DNA from 3 places in the Lysinibacillus sp. GbtcB16 genome. Region 2 is predicted to be linked to each of the others. Evidence: riboswitches for the same ligand, from Rfam matches in the RefSeq annotation. Region 2 holds a riboswitch; each other region holds the start of a gene.

Region 1 (7,247 bases), on a different contig from region 2:
AGATTTTTCTTCTCGATGCCTTTTGTTAGTCTATTAATTCACTATTTTATCCAAATATTGTTTCACCTAGTAAGTAAATATTTAATGCCACAACGATGACAACTACAAACCAGCCTAAAATAGTAGTAATACGGTGGTTCACTAAACCACCCATAATGTCTCGTTTGCTTGTAAACATAACGAGAGGGACGAGGGCGAATGCAATACCGAAAGATAACACAACCTGACTAAGAACGAGCGCATGGGTTGCATTTACACCAGATGCAATAATCGCTAACGGAGGCACCATTGTAATGGCTCTCCGTAAATAAAGTGGTATTTTTCGTTGAATGAAGCCTTGCATTACTACGTCACCTGCTAATGTCCCTACAGAGGAGCTAGCTAGCCCAGCAATTAGTAAACCAAGACCAAAGGAAATGGCAGCCATTGGGCCGAGAGCATTCTTTAGGCCGTTATAGGCAACATCTAAATCCTCTACTACAATCCCCTGTGTGTGAAATACTGCTGCCGCGATAATGAGCATACTCATATTGATGGCTCCTGCAATGATCATAGCGATGATAATATCAATAAATTCAAAACGGAAAATTCGTCTTTTTTCTTCTTCATTACGACCGATAATACGACTTTGTGTTAAAGAAGAATGTAAGTAAATAGCATGGGGCATGACGGTCGCACCTAAAATACCTGTTGCTAATAGTAATGAATCCACCCCTTCAAATTGTGGCGTGAACATACCAAACGCTACTTCGCCCCAATCTGGCTGTGCTAAAAATGTTTGGAAGGCAAATGCTAATACGACAATTAAAACCATGCCAGAAATGCCTGCCTCAAAGGCTCTGAAGCCTCTTCTTTGAAGCTCTAGAATAGCAAATGATCCGACTGCTGTAATGATAGCTGCTGGAAGCATAGGGATATTAAATAACAAATAAAGCCCTAATGCGGCACCTATAAATTCAGCAAGGTCGGTAGCAATAATGACTAATTCAGCCTGAATCCAAAGAAATATAGATGTCTTTTTAGAAAAATGTTCACGTGCCACCTCAGGTAAATTTTTTCCTGTCGCAATACCAAGCTTGGCAGATAAGGATTGGATGAGCACCGCCATTAAATTAGAAAAGGCTATTACCCAAAGGAGTAAGTAACCATATTGAGAGCCAGCTGTAATATTTGTGGCAAAATTGCCAGGATCAATATAGGCGACCGCTGCAATGAATGCAGGTCCAAGAAAAGGTAAAAACCGTCGCCAACCTTTTATATCTCCATCTAAAACCGCCTCAGCAGACGATTTTGTGACTTGTTTGTATACCATATTTGTTCCCTCATTTCAAAAAGTATCGTTTGTGAAATAAAGTTTCCTGGAGGAAAATAAGATAATAGTATTCTAACGCTAGGATTAGAAAAAGGGAAGCGCTTTGCTTAAAATTTTTAAAAAATAAGTATGCACATTTCTCATCAATTTCTAATTAGACTTTCCTTACCTGTATCGTTTACGATGAAAGAAAAGATGAAGGACTGATTCGACATGAGCAATCGAATTTTAATTATAGAAGATGAAGAAAATATTGCGAGAGTGCTCCAGTTAGAGCTTCAGTTTGAAGGCTATGAAGCGGTGATGGCCCATACAGGAGCAGACGGTTTATTGCAATATCGTGAGCAGCAATGGGATTTAATCTTACTGGATATTATGTTACCCGAAATGAGTGGCATAGATGTACTAAAGCGTATTCGCGCAACAGAATCACAGACCCCAGTTATTATGCTGACTGCTAAAAGTGAGGTGGAGGATAAGGTAAAGGGATTGGATTTGGGAGCTAATGATTATGTGACAAAGCCCTTTGAAATTGAAGAATTACTGGCCCGTATCCGGAATGCACTACGGTTTTCTCAAAAGGCTAGTCCAACAAAGGTTGGTGTATCGTTTGGACAGTTATCGATCGATGAGCAGACAAGAGAAGTTATTTATTATGGTAAGGAGATCCAACTGACTCCTAGAGAATACGATTTATTGTTATATCTAATGAAGCATCCTAAGCAGGTGCTCACAAGGGAACAAATATTAGAGACGGTATGGGGCTTTGATTACTACGGAGATACAAATGTTGTGGATGTCTATATTCGTTATGTGCGCCAAAAGCTTGAAATCGCTAATGTAACACCCATTATTCAAACAGTTCGCGGTGTAGGTTATGTGCTGAAGGAAAATAAATCATGAAGCTTAAAACAAAAATTCATCTACTTACCACTTTATTAATGCTAGTAATTTTAGTGGCAACTAACAGTGGAATTTACTTTTTGTACGAGAAATTTGCCTATAATACGGAATATAGTCAACTTCATACACGAGCGAATGATTTAAGCTCAACATTAAGCCAGTTAAATACACAAACCAACCTACAGCAGGTATTAAGAGCATATATGCCAGCTGGTGGTGCTATCTATGTATATGGTGGAGAAAATTTAAAGACCAAGGTTCAGGCCACTCTAGACATGCCAGATGTTACTTCTATTGCCTATACAATGCCTACTATTTGGATGGATGGGACAATTGTGGACATCACCTTACAGCAATCCATGGAGGAAGTAGAAAGTACACTGGATTTATTAAAGGCTATTTTGATCGTTGTGTCCATTATTGCCACCATTCCAATCTTTTTAGCGAGCTTGGCACTCGGTCGCCTAATTTTGTTACCACTAGAACGCTTAAATGCGACAATGCGCAAAAGTGCATCGACGGGAAAATATGAAAAAATGGACATCCCAGCTAAAGGTGGGGATGAATTAGCAAAAATTAATCGAACGTTCAATATGATGATGGAGAAGCTTGAACAGCACTATCAAAAGCAACAGGAATTCGTTTCAAATGCTTCTCACGAATTAAAGACGCCCATTACTGTCATTGAAAGCTATGCAAAGTTGCTCTTGCGAAGAGGTTTTGACAATCGTGAAGTAGCGCAGGAATCGCTACAGGCTATTGCAAATGAATCTTCTCGTATGCATGAAATGGTATTACAATTATTAGAGCTAGCCAAAAATAATGAGCATATGGATATTCATATTGAACAGCTAGAGCTAGCTCCCTTCCTTAATAAAGTGGCTGCACAAATGCAGCAGGCATACCATCGGAATTTTATAGTCGACGCAGAAGAAGCACCACAATTTATTGACAGTGATGAAAAAATTTTGAAGCAATTACTCTTTATTTTGCTTGATAATGCTAGGAAATATAGTGAGGATGACGTTCATATTTCCACAGCTGAAACTACTACGCATGTACGAATGACGATTCAGGATTTTGGCGTCGGTATTCCTGCAGAGCATGTTTCACATTTGTTTGAGCGTTTTTACCGTGTCACAGAGGATCGTAATCGTAAAACAGGCGGTTCTGGCTTAGGGCTTGCGATTGCACATGAACTTGCGGGACAATTGGGCATCACCATAGATGTGGAAAGTACAGTTGGAGAAGGTTCAAGTTTTACCTTGTGTATACCAAAGGAGGGGCAGCAATGAAAAAGTGGGTTTTAATACTTATTGTGATTATCCTTCTTTGTAGCGGAGTGCTTTGGTTTATTCAAAATCGCTATTTTCAAAAGGAGCCTCTCAGTGAAGCGGAGGCCATACGCCATATCGAAGCTATTTATAAGGGTCAAGTTTCAGAAGTAAAAAAGCGTGGAAATTCATTTGAAATACAATTTACACGTGAGAATTTGAAATATACAGCCATGCTTGATGCTACAACACAGCAGGTTTCTGATCTAACGTTGCAAAAAGGGCAAAGTAAATTATTGTTAACAGAAAATCAAATAAGAAAAATGGTGAAAGAAAAATATGGTGAGGTAGAAAGCGTCATGCTCACAGATACCATTTATACCGCACGTGTTGAAAAGGAGCATAAGCAAAAAGATATAACAGTAGATGGCTATTCGGGTGAAGTGTTATCTGAAAAAGATGTAGAACCATTAAATCAGCCTGAAAAACCTCACATTATTACCGAACAGCAAGCCATTGATATAGCGCTGCAACAATTAACAGGGAAAGTGGATTCTGTAGATTTTGAAGATACTGCGGAGGGCGGTTATTATTTAGTTGAAATTGAAACAGAGCATGAAGAAGCCACGTTCCAAATTCATGCTGTATCTGGAAAGGTCCTTTCTGTTTCATGGGACGATTAAAGAGTTTTCTCATGGAATTCTAATGTTCCTCTTATAGTTCTATCATCTTTGCTTGGTAAGCTAAAAGCAGATAAAACAAAGGAGAGATGAACATGAAAAAAATAATGATGATTCCTGCATTAGTGGTGACTCTTGGTGTTGGAGCGGCAATTGGTTCAACAACTTTATTATCAGGAAGTGCACAAGAAAAAAAGATCCTATCCATGCAAGAAATCGAAAAGAAAGCATTATCAGTAGTGGATGGGACAGTAGCAGATATTGAACTAGATCAAAACCGCTACCGCTCTGTTTATGAGGTAGAGGTGCATGCTGATAAAGAAGAGTATGATTTAAAATTCGATGCCTATACTGGTAAATTACTTAAGCAGAAGAAAGAGCGTCAAGATGACGATGATAATGAATGGGTTAACGCTAATACTGCTACTAACCTTATAAGTAAAGAAAAGGCTATTGAAGCGGCTCTAACAAAAGCAAAGGGTACAGTCACAAAAATTAAATTAGATGATGGTATTTATGAAATTGAGTTAAAAAATGGGCAATATGAATATGATGTTGATGTTGATTCGATTACAGGAGAAATTGTTGATTTTGAACAAGATATGGAAGACTAATAATAGTTGTTGCCTTAAAAGTAGAGCATACTTTTAAGGCTTTTTTTGTTGTAAAATGCCTTTAAATTAGGTATTCGCGGGTAAATTAATTTCTACCATGGATATTAACAATGTTTTCAAAAAGTCTATGTATTTCACTTGTAAAAAATAAAAATTTTCTTCTTTACTTTTTTAATCGACAGGCGTAATATGACATCATTATTAAAGTTTCAAATTTCTAAATCGCTGAAGCAAACTAGACGCGGGGGACCCATTTTAGACGGAGCGCATAAGCAATCCTTGGGGTGAATCTCTTCTTTTGAAGGGTAGGGCTACTCAGGCCCGAATCCGACAGCTAACCTCGTAAGCGTTAAGAGCAGAAAAGTTGGAGCTTGGCAGACAGATGAGCGTCTACAAGTCTTATTTAGTGATGACTTGTAGGCGTTTTTTGATCTCATTTAGGAAGGCGAAACACAATCTAAGAAACTAGAAGGTGTTTATTGATGAAATCCTCATTTAAACGTTATGTAATCGGCAAACCATTAAGATCCGATGCGTTAGGGGAACAAAAGCTTAGTAAAACAAAGGCATTGGCAATATTATCGTCCGATGCTTTGTCTTCCGTAGCCTATGGACCGGAACAAATTTTAATTGTCCTGATGACTGTGGGAACATTAGCATTTTGGTATTCTTTACCGATTGCGGTAGGGGTCGTTGTCCTATTGGTGGCGCTGACTTTATCATATCGTCAGGTTATATTCGCCTATCCACACGGGGGCGGCGCTTATGTAGTTTCTAGGGAAAATTTAGGTGTGAACGCAGGTCTTGTAGCAGGTGGCTCATTGCTCGTTGATTATATTTTAACGGTAGCGGTAAGTGTATCAGCAGGGACAGATGCAATTACATCGGCATTTCCAAGTCTGCACCCATACAATGTGCCAATTGCTATTATCTTTGTGATTTTTTTAACGGTCTTGAACTTACGTGGTGTAACAGAGTCCGCCTCTGTTTTGGCATACCCTGTCTACCTGTTTGTAGTCGTTATGCTAGTGTTGATTGGGATGGGGCTCTATAATGTTGCAACAGGTCAGGTGCCAGCAGAGCTGCATCCAAAGATAGGTACACCTGTCGCAGGGATTAGTTTATTTATATTATTAAAGGCATTTGCGACAGGGAGCTCAGCTTTAACAGGGGTAGAAGCTATATCGAATGCAATCCCTAATTTTAGAAATCCTGCTCCTAATAATGCTGCTAAAACATTGTTAGCAATGGGCGGAATCTTAGCGGTTTTATTTATCGGTATTGTTAGTTTAGCTTATTTTTACGGAATTGCGCCAACTTCGGAAGCGACAGTCGTTTCCCAACTAGCAGAAGCAAGTGTTGGTCGAAATTTCTTTTATTATATAGTACAGGGTACAACAGCGATGATTTTGGTACTTGCAGCAAATACGGGCTATTCAGCATTTCCTCTACTTGCTGTCAATTTATCAAAAGACGGTTTTATTCCGAGAATATTTCAAATGCGTGGGGATCGCCTAGGGTATTCTAATGGCATTATGATGCTAGGGCTAGCAGCCATTGTCTTAATCATCTTATTTGATGGGGCAACAGAGCATTTAATTCCACTCTATGCTGTTGGGGTATTTATTCCGTTTACATTAGCGCAAACGGGAATGATGCGAAAATGGTGGCGTGAAAAACCTACTGGCTGGATGGCAAAATTTACGATTAACACAATTGGTGCAGCTATTTCGTTTATCGTAGCGATGATGTTTTTTGTAACGAAGTTGCCTCAGGTATGGCCAGTGTTTGTCTTTTTACCAATTATCATTTTTGTATTTCATCGGATCAAGCTTCATTATCAAGCCGTTGGAGAACAGCTGAGATTGAGTAAAGAGGAAGTCGCTACTATTGAAGGAAATGTATTCATCGTACCAGTAGCTGGTATAACGAAGGTGGTTGAAAATTCCCTTCATTATGCGAAATCACTAAAGGTTGATAAAATTATTGCCTTTTATGTGGCTTTCGATCAAGCTGATGCAAAAGCCTTCGAAGAAAAGTGGCAGGCTTGGCAACCAGACATTCGACTAGTAACCTATTATTCGGCTTATCGTAGCATCACACAACCATTGATCAAATTTATAGATAAAGTGGACCATCAATGTGCGAAAACAGGTCATAAAGTAACGGTTGTCATCCCTCAATTTTTACCGAAAAAGGGCTGGCATCATATGCTTCACAATCAATCAAGCTTATTAATACGTACAACATTGTTATTTCACAGAAATGTCGTGATTATGACAGTACCTTTTCATTTATCAAAATAATGCTAGCATGCTAGAAAATTGTCTGTTATAATCAGTACGTTGATTGAAAACACGAACGTTTACAATTAAAAAGTCGCAGAATACCATTAAATTCCGAAAAATTAAACTTTTTTCAGTAGGAGAAATAGGCTTCTACCGAATAAAGTGTTTAAATTGGG
Region 2 (7,247 bases):
TAATTTCTATATTAATGGGGTATTACAGGAAGGTGGCTCCTATACAGTTTCTGCAACAGAGTTAACCTTTAACGACGTTACAGGTACACTCACTGCAGGTACGCCTTTAGTAATCGAAGCGGTAGAATTAGTTACACAAACGTAATTAGTAAGCTAGTATTTCCCCTTATTTTTTGATGGAGGGTCACTACATCCCCAAGTGACCCTTAAATTGCTTAAAGGAGAAATCACATCCATTTTTCTCATCCCTAATAAAGTAATAAACGAATAAAAAGTTCATAGAATAGCATTGCATGAATAGGATGGATACTAAAATATTAAATGAAGGAGAATGACTATGAGCATTGAAATAATTAAACTCGCACCAACACTATTACATGTATTTAAAGCTGGTGAGTCGAATCCAAAAAAAGAAAAGCGCATTATTTATGGACAAGCTACATCAGACGCAAATGGGATCGCTACCTTTTATGTTACAGACAATGCATTAGCGAATGGCAATCCTTTATTATCAACTATTGATTTCGCAGTATCAAGTGTATACTCCACAAATGCATCGATTAATTTAAGACCTAGAGTACAAATGAGAGAAAAGAATATTGCTGGAAAATATGTCTCTGCGAATGTGACAAATATTAGTGGTGTAACGGTATTAGGCATTAGTGTATTGGGGTCTGAAAATCCAGTAAGCGGCGTTATTGTGGACTTTATGGTTCTAGGCAGCTTTGATCTTTAATAGAAGGTATGGAGGTTTTTCATTGATGATGAAAGAATGAAAGAATGAAAAAAAGATGCCCAAAAAGGAGAGCCTATTTGAACATCTTTACTTTATTGCAAAGGAATATTCAGTTCAATATTTCTCCTGATAGGATTGGCGTAATAGTTTAAATATTTTTGCCTTTCCATTATAATCTTCAAATTGTGTCGTTTCCACTACGTATTGCTCATCTCGTGAAAACGAAATACCTTTGGACTCTAACAGCGTACCATCTTCTTTTATTGCAGCAGAAAACATTAAAAATTTACCTTGATGATCCTGATTCATCTTTACGGATACACTTTGCTGCGACGCGGAAATATCACCATTAAAATAGCATCACGTCCATAGCATCTTGCTCATTCTTCATATATGTAATGGCCAGACGATACAAAATATCCTGATCCATTTCAATAAGGGAAAGTATCGCTTTATGATCCCCGCGTATAGCACGCTGCTCTAATTCAAATATCATCCTTTTCGCCTCCTTCCTCCATTAGACATGCGATTCTTCATTTCGTTCAAAATCTGTAAATTTTTCTTTTAAATTGGAAGTACCATGGTTCTAAACCAGTAAAACACATCATCCTGTGCCTTACTGGTTTTATAGAAGCCTACATATTATGAGATAGAAAATTCCAAGCTCGAGGCTTCAGTGTTCCCCCCTTTGTCATTCTCAGTTACCAAAGCGCAAAATGATACATATTCCTTTCTCTGGTACTCCATGCTCATCGGTTATCCTCATTTGTAGAATTGTCGACCATTTTTTTGAAGAACGGACTCCCCTATGTTCGACCGCCACGTAAAACATTTATAAATTATTGTTTATCGTGTATACACACCTATGAAACCATCATCATTCCCATTATTAAGAAGTTTGATTTCCTCATAGGGATTCTTCTTGTTACTTTCTAAAAGAAATAGCTTTTTGTAATTTGTGCTACTTCCTTCTGTAGTTGTATAGGTAAAAGTTAAAATTTTCTTTTCCTTATTATATTTAAAGGAGTAATCAGAGTAATTCTTTGTAGTTGAATTTATTAAAATATATGTTTTATGTTCATTTTCATCATAAGCATAAATTCCATCCTTTAATTCTTCTCCAAATATGTTAAGAACCTTCTTACTTTCTTCATGATTAGCATCCAGTTCTAGTACTCTTAAATTTTCTAATTTTGTATTTTCAGAAAGAACAATTTCGGGATTGTTCTCTTCATAGTTAACATCCACACTATAGCTGCAAGCCGTTTGCATTAACAATAATCCAAGTAAAGCACAAACTGTTAACCTCTTTTTCACGACTCTTTTTCCACCTTCTTTTAAAATTTAATAACTTTAGTTAATACTTACATATTATACAATAATCTAAACTAGTATATACAAATATTGCCACTTAGTATATAATGGAAATTGAATTACAAATACAGGGGGGGTTGTTAAAAGATGACAGCAATAACTGGAAATAAGTTACTTAGTTCGTTGTTCTTTAGCTTTGTGTTATTTTTAGTTTTTAGTTGCAGTAGCCTTTTAGTCCATGCAGCCGAAAGTGATTCAGAATTACTACCCTTTGAAGATTTAGAATTTGTGACAGATGATAGGTATAGCGTACCAACAGAAGACGGTGGCATGATTTTGTTTGAATCAGAAGAAGATTACCAATCTTATCTGAATAACAGCATACAACCTTTATGTGCTACATGTAATCAGACAACTCAGACAACACTTGAAAAATACACTGTTTCACGCGCATTTATTGGTTATCACCCCGCTACACCAGGTTGGGATAAAGTGAAAAGTGTATCCATCGCTGGCGGAATCACTTGGAGTATAAACGGCTCCTTTGCACAAGGTTCATCAACGTTCGGTATTTCATTTTCACATAGTTTTACATCTACAAGGACTTATGAATCGCAGTACCCTACTAAATATATCCGTGTTGGTGTTAGAAAAGATGTTATTTACCACAAAGTAAAAAATGTAGTAAGAAATCCTATGGGTACAATTATCAACACGTATATCACTGAAACTGCAACTCCATATGGTGATACGTATACGGAGTTAATGTATAGAAATTAATTAGCTATTTAAAAGTAGTACAAGTATAAATATCATGTTACGAAAACCCAACTACAAATTTTTTTTGTAGTTGGGTTTTTAAATTAACGAAAGTATTGAAAGCAACTCAAGCAAAATCTTTATTCATTAAAATAGAATAAATCCATGCGCCAATTATGGGGTACACTCATAAGTCATACCCCACAACCCTTGCTATATCAGCATTTCTAGGCTTACCTAAAAATACTGTTTTCATAAATGCCAGGTTTTTTGTAATAAGGGGTTATAAAAGTAAATCAACTGGGGTAAAAGTGAGGTACTACCGTTTTTGAAAGTTTGTACCCCACTTTATTAGTTTGCATAATAATTATTATATGGCAGGTGTATAAAAAAATCACTACTCATTTAGAGAGTGATTTTTTGTTTTATATAAAACTGTTCATGGCCTCTTTAGTTTCAATTGAGTACGTTTCTTCTTCTATGATGATAGGCTCATTTCGATCAATCCTAAATTTACTTTGAGGTGGTCGTTTCATATCCTCTTCAATTAACCTCTTTACATACTTACTGACGTTTCGTGGCTTCCCAGTCAACGGGTTTGTTTGTTCTGCATGATTTAATAGTGCGAGATCGTGTTCGCAATGGTAATTGTCCAATTTTCTTCGCCATTTAGATGAAATGGAAATACGTAAGATTTTTCGATTACTCAAATTATAAAGGCGATGGCCCATGAACATCATTGATTTTATTGGGTTTACATTATGCGGAGGCATCATTGTTTTGTGGGTAGCCGATAAGGTTGAAAACTTGGTGTATAATCTGAAATCGATGCTTGGAGAAACTATAGATGAGGCTGTTACTGTAGTAATGAAAGTTGTACCTAAAAAGAAGAAACATGATGAATTAGAGGTTTAGTTTAAATAAATCCAGGTACTCATTCGAGCACCTGGCTATTTGTTTGCTACATTATTTACCTTATCAAAGCTAAATATTCTCTTAGTCATTTAAACTTGAGAACCTTGCTAAATCACTTCTTTTACCAATAGTTACTAACAGATCTTCTCTTTGTAGTAATTCCTCAGGAGATGGTGAAACGATAATATCTCCAGTTCTTATTATTGCGATTACACTAACGTTGAATTTAGCACGAATGTTCAGCTCTTTTAAGTTCTTACCAACCATTTTTGAAGGGATAATAATTTCTTCTATATTATGATCCTTAGAAAGTTCAATATAATCGAGAGTGTTTGGTGAAAGAAGTTGATTGGCAACTCGGTCTCCCATATCCCTTTCAGGATAGATAATCCAATCCACTCCTATTGCTTCTAAAACTTGACCGTGACGTTTTCCAATAGCTTTTGCGATTATTTTTTTTAATCCAAGATTTTTAAGTAGCATACAAGTCAAAATACTTGCTTGAATATCATCACCAATTGCTACAATTATACAGTCAAAGTTGGTAATTCCTAAGGATCTAAGTGCCTTCTCATCCGTAGAATCTGCAATAACTCCGTGTGTGTAAAAAGTTTCAGCATCTTCTACACTCTCTTCATCTAAATCTATACCCAAAACTTCTTGCCCAGCTTCATGTAATCTTCTTGCGATACTGGTTCCAAATCTTCCTAATCCTATCACAGCATATTGTTTTTTATCCACTCTCTATACACTCCCCGTTTATTTATCCAATCATTATTTTACCTTTTGGACGTCGGTATGCTTCCTGTTTACGTCTTTTAGTAATTGCAAAACCTAATGTAAGAGGTCCTAATCTCCCCACAAACATTGTTAAAATAATTATAAAACGACCAATTGGTGAAAGCTCAGGCGTTAACCCCATCGATAAACCAACAGTACCGAATGCTGAAGTGGCTTCAAATAGATACATTATAAATACATGACCTTTTTCCGTAATACTTAACATGAAAGTGACAACAACTACTATCATGATACCACTCATTGCGACAGTTAGTGCCTTTAGGATATTTTCAATAACAATACGACGTTTAAATAAAACTACTTCTTCTTTTCCTTTTAGTTGAGAAAGGGCAGTTATAATTAATACTGCGAACGTAGTGACTTTAATACCACCTGCAGTCGAACCTGATCCTCCTCCAATGAACATCAAAAAGATGGTTAAGAACAAGGTTGCATGAGTTAAATCTCCCATAGATAATGTATTAGCACCAGCAGTTCTAGGTGTAACACTATGGAATAAAGCGCCAAGACCTTTTCCTGTTGGAGATAAGGAACCTAATGTTTTTACATTACTATACTCAAATAAGAATATTAAAATAGTTGCTCCAACAATAAGGATAAGCGTTGTGCTTAAAACAACCTTTGTGTGTACCGAGAAAGTACGAATTTCACGATATTCATAAAGTTCATTAATCACAATAAAACCTAATCCCCCTAAGATGATAAGAGAACTAATTGTTAAAACTACAATGGGATCGTCAACATAATCAGTTAAACTGTTAAACCCTCCCATTAAATCGAAACCAGCATTATTAAAATTTGAAATGGCATGGAAGAATCCATAATAGATTGCTTGACCAATAGACATATCAAACGAAAAACGAACGGCAAGCAATATACCACCAATACATTCAGTTATGACAGTGAAAATTAATATCCGTTTAACTAATCTAACTACGCCAGCAGTTGAATTTGTATTAAAAGCTTCTTTCAATAACAACCTTTCTTTTAAAGAAATTTTTTTCCCTAATAGAACAAATAAAAAGGTTGCAAATGTCATAAATCCTAGCCCACCTACTTGTATTAGGATTAGAATTACAATTTCTCCAAACAATGAAAATGTTTCACCGGTATCAACAACTACAAGACCTGTAACGCATGTAGCCGACGTAGCAGTAAATAATGCATCTAAAAATGCTAGACCTTTACCATCTTCTGTTGCTATAGGTAGAGTTAATAAAAAAGCACCTATAAAAATTAGAATAGCGAATCCCAAAACAAGAATCTTTGCAGGATCAAGATTTTCTTTTAAGCTCTTCATTTTTATCTCCTAAGTGTGGTACATAGTAATACATTACTTTACCCAAAATTTGAATTTATATGAATCATGTGCGGAATAAAAACCATTCGCAACCCTTTTATTGGAAAATAAAAAAAGACCGATCTAAACAAGCAATAAAAAATTACTGAGTTAGGCGGTCTTCTTTATGACCTCCTTCGCTTTAGCCGACGAAGTTAGCTGACGGGTAGGATGGCGAAAGAGAATATCTCATCCTTTCTGCAAGGCAGAATTAACCCCAAAATAATGGGTCCTCCGTTCTCAATTGTTGAGATTTGGCCGATATTTTATTAGTTCTGATTTACGGAATTATTGTACTCCTTCATATAAATTTTGTAAACAAGGAAAATATTTATCTATGCTTATTAAACTGATCACTCCATTGGTGTATGTTGTAACATATTAAATATCGGAGGAATTCAATTAATATTCAAAATTAAGCTCTAGAAACATTTCTCGGTCTTCTTTAATAATAATTTTTAATATAAGGTGTCACCACGCTCTGATAACCCTGTAACACGCATTTCTTGTGCTTTAATATCATTCCTAATCGATTCTACCCCAGCGTTAATTGTCTAGTTTCGTGCGTATTACGGCTGAATCAGATGCATCGTTCTTAACATCCTTGTCTCGATTACGGTTGTAAGTGAGCACCCCAATAAAAGCATCTAATACTGTACATAAAATTCCGATTAAAGCTTCTGTTTGACTGTCCATGTCAACACCTCACAAATAAAAATAGCACCGCTCGGCAAAGTGCATTGCTTAGGTCTTGTTGTATAAAAATAGCCCTCCACAGCTGATTGTGGAAGGCAAAATATAATGCTAGTTATATTGCGTATAATTTTGTTCAAGAAAAAACCCCACCTATTGGTGAGGTTTAAACTAAACGAATTAATAAGTAGTAACTACAATATTAGAATCACCATCTTTAATGCCACCTGTTACAACTAACTTAATGTGATAGGTAGTGCCCACCATTAATCCACCAATTCTAACACCATAACTTGTTTCTGTTAATATAGGGTTGTTATAGTTTGGGTTAAAATTAGGACCATCAAATACTGCAACAAGTGTTGAATCAATCCAAGTTATTCCTCCATCAGTTGATTGTTGTACCTTCATACTTGTGGATCCTATTGCGGGATTAATTTTGAAAGTTAATTCACCATTTCCTTTATAACCATCAATTCTAAAATCGTTTTGTGCGCTGTTCTCGTCTTATAACTTTTCGGTTTTATAACGAGCCTTCACCGTACAGGCGACTTTCATCGCATACGGCGATCCATCAGCAGTAAATTTAGTACTTATTTCCCCCTCAACATCTTAATTTTATTTGAATATTAAATCAATAGTACTTGGACAAGGTAAAGAAATCTTAACCTGCCTAGGTCCTTATCATTT
Region 3 (7,247 bases), 1.3 Mb from region 2:
ATTAACAAATAGCTGGCAGCAACGTCTTCAACGAGTAAACGGTTTTAACACCTATTCTTCAGAAGAGTTAACAACAACGTTAACAAACTTAGCTTCACAGTATAATGACTTACATGCATTGGCACTAGCCTTTAATTTAAAAGAGTCAGCAATCGCTTCTACAGTGATTGGAGCAAGCTCACAGGAGCAACTAGCACAGACCCTCTCTGCCTATGAAAATACGGCTGCTATAACCAATTTTGAAGCAGCAAATACGTTAACGAAAAATGAACAATATGTAGAACATCGATGAAAAAGTGGTTAATCTTCATCATCTGTCTTGTTGTGCTTATCATTTCCTCGAGCATGACTTACGAACAACAAAGTATTTTACCAAAGCTTAAAGATTTATTAGCTAATAAACCTTTTGAAAAACAACTATCCGTTTTAAAAATCCCTTATTGGGACACAGTCGTATCAGTTGAAGAACGTGGTTATTTTCCATTTGTTGAATTTTTAATTCGTAAACTTACACATTTTATCGGTTTTGGATGCATTGCGCTCGGTTTGTACTTTGCATGGGGAAAACGCCGTTTTGCAGCAACTATTGCTATTGCTGGAACGGCTTTAATTGCTATGCTTGATGAATTTCGTCAAAGCTTTACACCAGGTCGCACAATGAGCGGTCAAGATGTGCTTGTTGATACAGCTGGAGCCATTGTTTTTGTTGGTGTCGTTGTGGTCTTCAGGAAATTGTTGAAAAATAAAAGACAAAAGGCACTATACTAGCCTTTTGTCTTACATATATAATCCTTATAGAAATCTCCAATAATAAAGAGACTCCGTTTCTTTATATAAGGTAGCCCCTGCTTTTTCTAAAACTCGATGCGAAGCGAAATTATCTTTTTCTGTATCTGCAATAATATACTGAACATTTGGTTGATGATGTAGCCAGTTTATCATTGTTATAATGGTTTCTGTCATATAACCACGTCCTTGAAAACTAGGAAAGGTATAATAACCAATCACCACTTCCTGCCTCTCATTTGGCATCCCTTTTAGCATAATGCCCCCAATAGCACAATTCTGTTCTTTACATACAATCATCCAATTCGTATGCCAAATATAATTTTCTTCATCTTCCAAATCTTTGGAGCGTCTATAGTTCAATGCCTGTTTTAGCTCATCATCAATAATCCCCTCTAGCTTATGTAAAGAGAATTCAACTGCTAAATCATTCTCATGCTCTATTAGCAATTGTAAATACTTAGCATTTAAAGGAATTAATCTTAATCTTTTAGAATATAATTCAAACATCATTGTTCTCCTATCATAATTTAATCTATTTACTAAACTATAATAAGGTATATGTTATTGGCAGCGTCTCCCACATCATGATTTGTTACTTATAGAATATCGACTTTTTTGGTTATCCAAAAACAGTGAACCCACATGCGCGAATTCACTGTTTCCTTATTAATATTTCGTGCCTTTATCGCCATACTCGTTTAATAATTCTTCAAACGATTTATTTTTTTCTCGTTGCTTACGTTCAAAAGCTAGTTTTGCTTGGCGCTCTTCTTCTGCCGCCTGTTCTTTCACGGTTAAATCTTGCTTTGCCGCTTTTAATTTAGCTAACACATCGCCACCTAGCTGGTCTGCTAATGTGACTGCCTCCTGCTTTGGCAAGCTCGCTGTCATGCTATTGCTTGTCTGTTGTTGTTGTTTTCGTTTCTTTCCCATTTCATTCACCTTCTTATTGACATCAAGGACGCTTCACTACTGTAGCTACCCCTTGACCACCACCGATACATAACGTGGCTAAGCCCATTTTCGCATCACGCTTTTCCATCTCATGTAAGAGTGTGACCAAAATACGAGCACCACTTGCACCGATCGGATGACCAAGAGCAATCGCGCCCCCGTTGACATTTAGTTTATCATGATTAAAGCGTAATTCACGATCAACAGCAATCGATTGTGCTGCAAATGCTTCATTTGCTTCAATTACATCTATTTCATCTAATGTTGCTGCTGCCTTTGCCAGTGCTTTTTGTACTGCTATAACTGGACCAGTTCCCATAATTGCAGGATCTACTCCTGCGCTTGCATTGGCTGAAATAATCGCCATTGGTTGAATACCAAGCTCTTGTGCCTTTTTCTTCGACATCACAACAACTGCCGCTGCCCCATCGTTAATGCCTGAAGCATTCGCCGCTGTTACGGAGCCATCTTTTTTAAATGCGGGACGTAGCTTACCTAGAGATTCCTCTGTTACACCTGCACGTGGAAATTCATCCTTGGCGAATACAATAGGCTCTCCCTTACGCTGTGGAATCTCAACAGCGACGATTTCATTTTCAAATTTGCCTGCTGCAATTGCTGCCTCTGCGCGTTGCTGAGAACGAGCTGCAAAAGCATCCTGTTCTTCTCTTGAAATTTCATACTTATCACATAAATTTTCAGCTGTAATTCCCATATGATAATCATTAAAAGCACACCATAGACCATCATGAATCATAGTATCCACTACCTTTTGATCGCCCATTCGGAAGCCTTCACGCGCATTTTTTAAAACATAAGGTGCCTGGCTCATATTTTCAAAGCCACCAGCCACGACAATATCAGCATCACCTGCTAAAATAGCTTGCGTTGCTAAATGCACAGCCTTTAAACCTGATCCACATACTTTATTAATTGTTAATGCTGATACTTCATGTGGTAAGCCAGCCTGTATCGCTGCCTGACGAGCTGGATTTTGTCCAAGACCAGCCGATAACACATTCCCCATAATGACTTCATCGACTTGTTCCCCAGCTACTCCTGCACGCGCTAAAGCGTCCTTAATAACAATGCTACCTAAAGTTACAGCTGGTACGTCTTTTAATGTCCCCTGAAATGAGCCTATAGCTGTTCGTACAGCACTCACGATTACTACCTCATTTATCATGTCCATTCTCCCCTTTTCCCCGTTCAAAAATCAACACTGCTGCATATGCTACTAGCAGATATGTATATTTTAACAAATATTTTGACGATTTTCGATAATAGAAATAATCGCAGTTTTGCCAAAGTTATTGTAAAATGTTGACGTGTTTTAAACAATCTCAGTTGGGAACATTACAAATAAGAAACAGCATGTGGAGGTGTTTTATGATGAAAAAGAAGATGCTTTTATTCTCTGGTATTACAACAACGCTTGCCGCAGCAGCTACTGGTCTGTTCGGCTTCGCGCTTTCCAATAAATTAATGTATATTCAACAAAAAGATCCTGAATTTGTTCGTGAACGAGAAACGACAGCCAAACGCTTTGATGAGGCTTGGTACAATAAAAACTTGAAATGCGAATTAAATATTGATTCTCCTAATGGTTATACGATTCGAGGAATTATGCTTCAGCCGTTGCAAACCAATAACACGATCATCATATGTCACGGTGTTACCGAAAATAAAATAAATTCCGTTAAATACGCTCGGCTATTTGAAAGGCTTGGCTATAATTCAGTCATCTTTGACCATCGCCGTCATGGCGAATCTGGTGGCAAAACAACTAGTTATGGCCACTATGAAAAAAATGATCTTGATGCAGTAGTCAATACAGTGAAAGCCATGATTGGTGAAGATGCAATACTAGGTATTCATGGAGAATCTATGGGTGCAGCAACAATGTTACTTTATGCAGGTACGGTTGAAGATGATGCTGATTTTTATATTTCTGATTGTGCATTCTCCGATTTTTCCATGTTGCTCAAGCAAATTGCCAAAACTGAATTTAAATATGGCTCTATTATTCCCATTCGTTTTGCCGATTTCTTTGTCCGCCTCCGGGACGGCTACTCCTTCAAAAGTGTGACCCCCGCCGAAGCAGTGACCCATATTGAAAAACCTGTACTTTTTATCCATAGTATCCCTGATTCATTTATTCCAGCGTCCATGTCACTAGATCTTTACAATAAAAAAGTAGGTCCTAAAAAATTAAAGCTATTTGATACTGGGGCACATGCCCAATCCTTTAATGAAAATATGGATGAATACGAAGATTTAATTCATGATTTTTTAGAAAGTTTTATTTACCAAAAAATAAATCGGGATTCTTCCTCCTCCAATGTCATTCCATTCCATTTTTAACGCAAATAAAAACCTTGCTTTTATTATTCCCGCAAGGTTTTTTTTCCATATTTATTCTTCAAAAACGATATGCCATTCCTCTCGTTTCGCTAAAAATTCCTTCGCTAATGCTTGTGCTCCTTCTAAGCTATGACTCGCAGCCCAGCCACATTGTACCTCATTACATGCAGGCACTGCTGTCGCCTTTGTCACGTCAGTAAATGTTTTTTCTAAAATAGTTAATAGGTCCTCATAATCTTCATGATTAATAAGGGATACATAGAAGCCTGTCTGGCAACCCATTGGACTGAAATCAACGATATGGTCAGAATAATTACGAATGATATCCGCAGATAAATGCTCTAAGGAATGCAAAGCTGGCATTTCCATATGCTCTTTATTAGGTTGCTTCAAGCGAATATCATATTTGTACACTTCATCGCCATTTTTCCCTGCTTTAACTCCCGCTAACCGAACATACGGGGCTTTTACTTTTGTATGATCTAGATCAAAGCTTTCTACATTTGTCTTTTCGCGTTCCATATTTAACAGCTCCTTTTCTATGAATACTATTTATTATAGCTAGTTTTTCTAAAATTAGTGGGAATATTTTAAATTGCTAGTTTTTTTATGTTTTCATAGAATATTTCAAACGAATAGAGTTAAAAATTTTTTCATTCTTGTTTCTAAAAGACTGCTACACATCTTACTAACATAAGAAATTGCTTTGTAAAAAAAATTTTTACAGCCTTTTGTTAAAGAATTTCATAGTCAGTTTCAAATTTCTAAATCGCTGAAGCCAGTTGAGACAAGGAAATCAAATATTTACAGATCATTAGAAAATCCAAGGGGTGAATCCTTTTTAGGTAGGGCTACTCAAAGGTCCCAATCCGACAGTTAACCTCGTAAGCGTTATATGAGAAGGAAAATGGAGCCATATTCATTATTTGAATTGGAAAATTTCAGAATCCATTGAGGACGAGCATCTCGTTTGATGGATGGAACGTTATGAATTGGGTCGATGACATAGTCATTAATGAAAACGAATTCTTTCTGCCTAAGTGAGAGCTTCATTCTCAGTAATTAAAGTAGAAATCGGAGGGAAACAAACTATGAACAAGCAAAAAAATAAAGGGATCTTTTATGGCTGGTGGATCGTAGCTATTTAAACGCATTCCAGAAATTATTGATGCGAGGCACATATGACCTTCACACCATTTCAACACCTTCACTTTATAATAATATAGATCTTTGTACATTAGTCGCCCCTTTTGTCAAAGAAATTGTCGGTGAGGAAAACTTACAGATAGACGAAGAACCTTTAGCTGGTACAGAAGATTTCTCTTATATTAGCCAGCGTGTACCAACGATGTTTATGTGGGCTGGATCGAACGGTTTAGGAAATCAAAACTATTCACTTCATAATCCCAATATTATTTTAGATAAGGGTGTTCTACCGTTAGGTGTAGCTGTTGTTGTACATAGTGCAATTAACTGGCTGAATGCTTCTCTTCATTAAAAACAAGGGGATGTCTCAACCATTTTGAGACATCCCCTTTTATGAGTCCATGTAAAAAGCAACCAGTTACCTTAACCAGCTGCTCCTTAAAAATTCCAATTATTTTTGGAATTTATTCATTTGTGCCATCATTTGACGTACTTGCTTTTCAGACGGCGTACGACCCATTTGTGCCATCATCATACGAATCATTTGCTCATTAATAGGTGGGTTTTCTTTTAAATATTTCATCATAGCTTGACGAGCGAAATAGAAACCAAGTGCCGCTCCCGCTGCTAATGCGATAATTACGATAATAATCCAGCCCCATGTAGGCATACAACCAACCTCCTCCACTACAATATACCGAGAAAAAACTCTCCACGCTCCATTATACACCAAATGATAGCATGTTACTATATATTGTAGTGAATTTTCCTAGTGCATTGTATACTTCATAGGTTTCAACCACCCACATTCATTATCTTGTTTATTGAAAGCAATGAATCGTTCACTCATTTTGGCAAGCATTTGAAATAAATCTAAATCTAGCATTCGTGAACCCTCACAATAAACACAAATCTTACGATCCACTAAATAAATAGCCATTTTGCCTTTTATCGGATGTTCTAAAAACAAAGCATTACGAGCTCTTTCTAAATGTGCATATTTGGAATCAAGTTGATGCTCCAACATTGCTGCTATTTCATCAAAACGAACGGATTCACATATATACGCAAGCTCTTTTAAGGATTTCTCATTGGCGTCTTCACAGCCTTGCATCATCTCTAACAACTTTCGCTCTCTGCCAAAAATAAACGTTAAATGCTCTTCTTTTATCTTATATATGGAATAGGTTCTCACCAGAAATCCTCCTTCGCTCAGTTTATTTTCCATAAGTATAGCTCATCCCATCTTGTTAATTTGTCAAACGGAGGAAGGTTTCATCTTCTATTTTTGTCGAAAAGCTTCTAGTTTAGGATCTAAAAATTACTTTATGGCAGATGATAATTAGCTCTTAAAATGAACTGCTATTTTTCAATGAAAACAAGCAAGATACACTCATTGTGTACATCAAAAACCCACTTTTATTGCAGCCTAGATAGTTCTCAGCCTCAAGACCTAGTAGAAAATCAATTTCGAGTCCGTTTTAGACAATCTTGTAAATCGGTAACATAAAGGTACAAACGAAAGGAGCTAAAACAAATGAGAAAATTTCTTTTATTAACTGGAGGCGTTATCGCAGCATGTGTTGCACTAGCCTTAATCGGACCATTGGCAGGCTTACTATTCTCCGGATTATTTGTAGCACTAGGGATGCATTTTTACATGGCGAGCAAGTCTAATTTCGGTAAAATCTTTTGGTTCGCGGTTGGTCTAATCGGTATCCTATCAGCAGTATCGAACATTCCTGCAATGATTGGTCTTGCAGCAATCGCAATTGTCTATGTCATTTATAAAAAATGGAATGGCGAAGATGTAAAAATCCCAACAATTGAAAGTAAAAAAGAAGAAGACCCATTTACAAACTTCGAAAAAGAATGGTCAAATTTAACAAAATAAAAGGAGAGAATGAATATGAATTTATTTCAACGTTTTAGATATACAGTAGAGGCAGACTTACATCAGTTATTTGATAAGAAGGAACAAAAAAATCCAATTG

The links. Region 2 has a riboswitch for cyclic di-AMP ahead of KVT27_RS09810 (TrkH family potassium uptake protein). Riboswitches for the same ligand answer to the same signal wherever they lie in the genome.
Region 1: another riboswitch for cyclic di-AMP. It lies ahead of KVT27_RS18105 (APC family permease); the one in region 2 lies ahead of KVT27_RS09810 (TrkH family potassium uptake protein).
Region 3: another riboswitch for cyclic di-AMP. It lies ahead of KVT27_RS03045 (M20/M25/M40 family metallo-hydrolase); the one in region 2 lies ahead of KVT27_RS09810 (TrkH family potassium uptake protein).

The regions. Positions count from the first base shown of each region.
Region 1 is NZ_JAGXJV010000006.1:10,167-17,413, forward strand. It holds gene KVT27_RS18080 (Nramp family divalent metal transporter) at 47-1,312, opposite strand; gene KVT27_RS18085 (response regulator transcription factor) at 1,526-2,215, shown strand; gene KVT27_RS18090 (sensor histidine kinase) at 2,212-3,510, shown strand; gene KVT27_RS18095 (PepSY domain-containing protein) at 3,507-4,172, shown strand; gene KVT27_RS18100 (PepSY domain-containing protein) at 4,265-4,783, shown strand; cyclic di-AMP (ydaO/yuaA leader) riboswitch at 4,997-5,146, shown strand; gene KVT27_RS18105 (APC family permease) at 5,266-7,089, shown strand.
Region 2 is NZ_JAGXJV010000001.1:1,940,047-1,947,293, forward strand. It holds gene KVT27_RS09765 (DUF4183 domain-containing protein) at 1-145, shown strand, start outside; gene KVT27_RS09770 (hypothetical protein) at 338-736, shown strand; gene KVT27_RS09775 (hypothetical protein) at 851-1,045, opposite strand; gene KVT27_RS09780 (RNA polymerase sigma factor) at 1,086-1,232, opposite strand; gene KVT27_RS09785 (hypothetical protein) at 1,583-2,053, opposite strand; gene KVT27_RS09790 (hypothetical protein) at 2,198-2,830, shown strand; gene KVT27_RS09795 (hypothetical protein) at 3,235-3,519, opposite strand; gene KVT27_RS09800 (hypothetical protein) at 3,539-3,724, shown strand; gene KVT27_RS09805 (potassium channel family protein) at 3,806-4,465, opposite strand; gene KVT27_RS09810 (TrkH family potassium uptake protein) at 4,488-5,825, opposite strand; cyclic di-AMP (ydaO/yuaA leader) riboswitch at 5,994-6,134, opposite strand; gene KVT27_RS09815 (hypothetical protein) at 6,411-6,560, opposite strand; gene KVT27_RS09820 (hypothetical protein) at 6,738-6,968, opposite strand.
Region 3 is NZ_JAGXJV010000001.1:620,405-627,651, reverse strand. It holds gene KVT27_RS03080 (aldo/keto reductase) at 1-292, shown strand, start outside; gene KVT27_RS03075 (VanZ family protein) at 289-768, shown strand; gene KVT27_RS03070 (GNAT family N-acetyltransferase) at 793-1,296, opposite strand; gene KVT27_RS03065 (YqkE family protein) at 1,456-1,722, opposite strand; gene KVT27_RS03060 (acetyl-CoA C-acetyltransferase) at 1,745-2,929, opposite strand; gene KVT27_RS03055 (alpha/beta hydrolase) at 3,136-4,107, shown strand; gene KVT27_RS03050 (S-ribosylhomocysteine lyase) at 4,159-4,629, opposite strand; cyclic di-AMP (ydaO/yuaA leader) riboswitch at 4,868-5,014, shown strand; gene KVT27_RS03045 (M20/M25/M40 family metallo-hydrolase) at 5,237-5,605, shown strand; gene KVT27_RS03040 (YneF family protein) at 5,705-5,923, opposite strand; gene sirA (sporulation inhibitor of replication protein SirA) at 6,023-6,448, opposite strand; gene KVT27_RS03030 (lmo0954 family membrane protein) at 6,791-7,147, shown strand; gene KVT27_RS03025 (PspA/IM30 family protein) at 7,163-7,247, shown strand, end outside.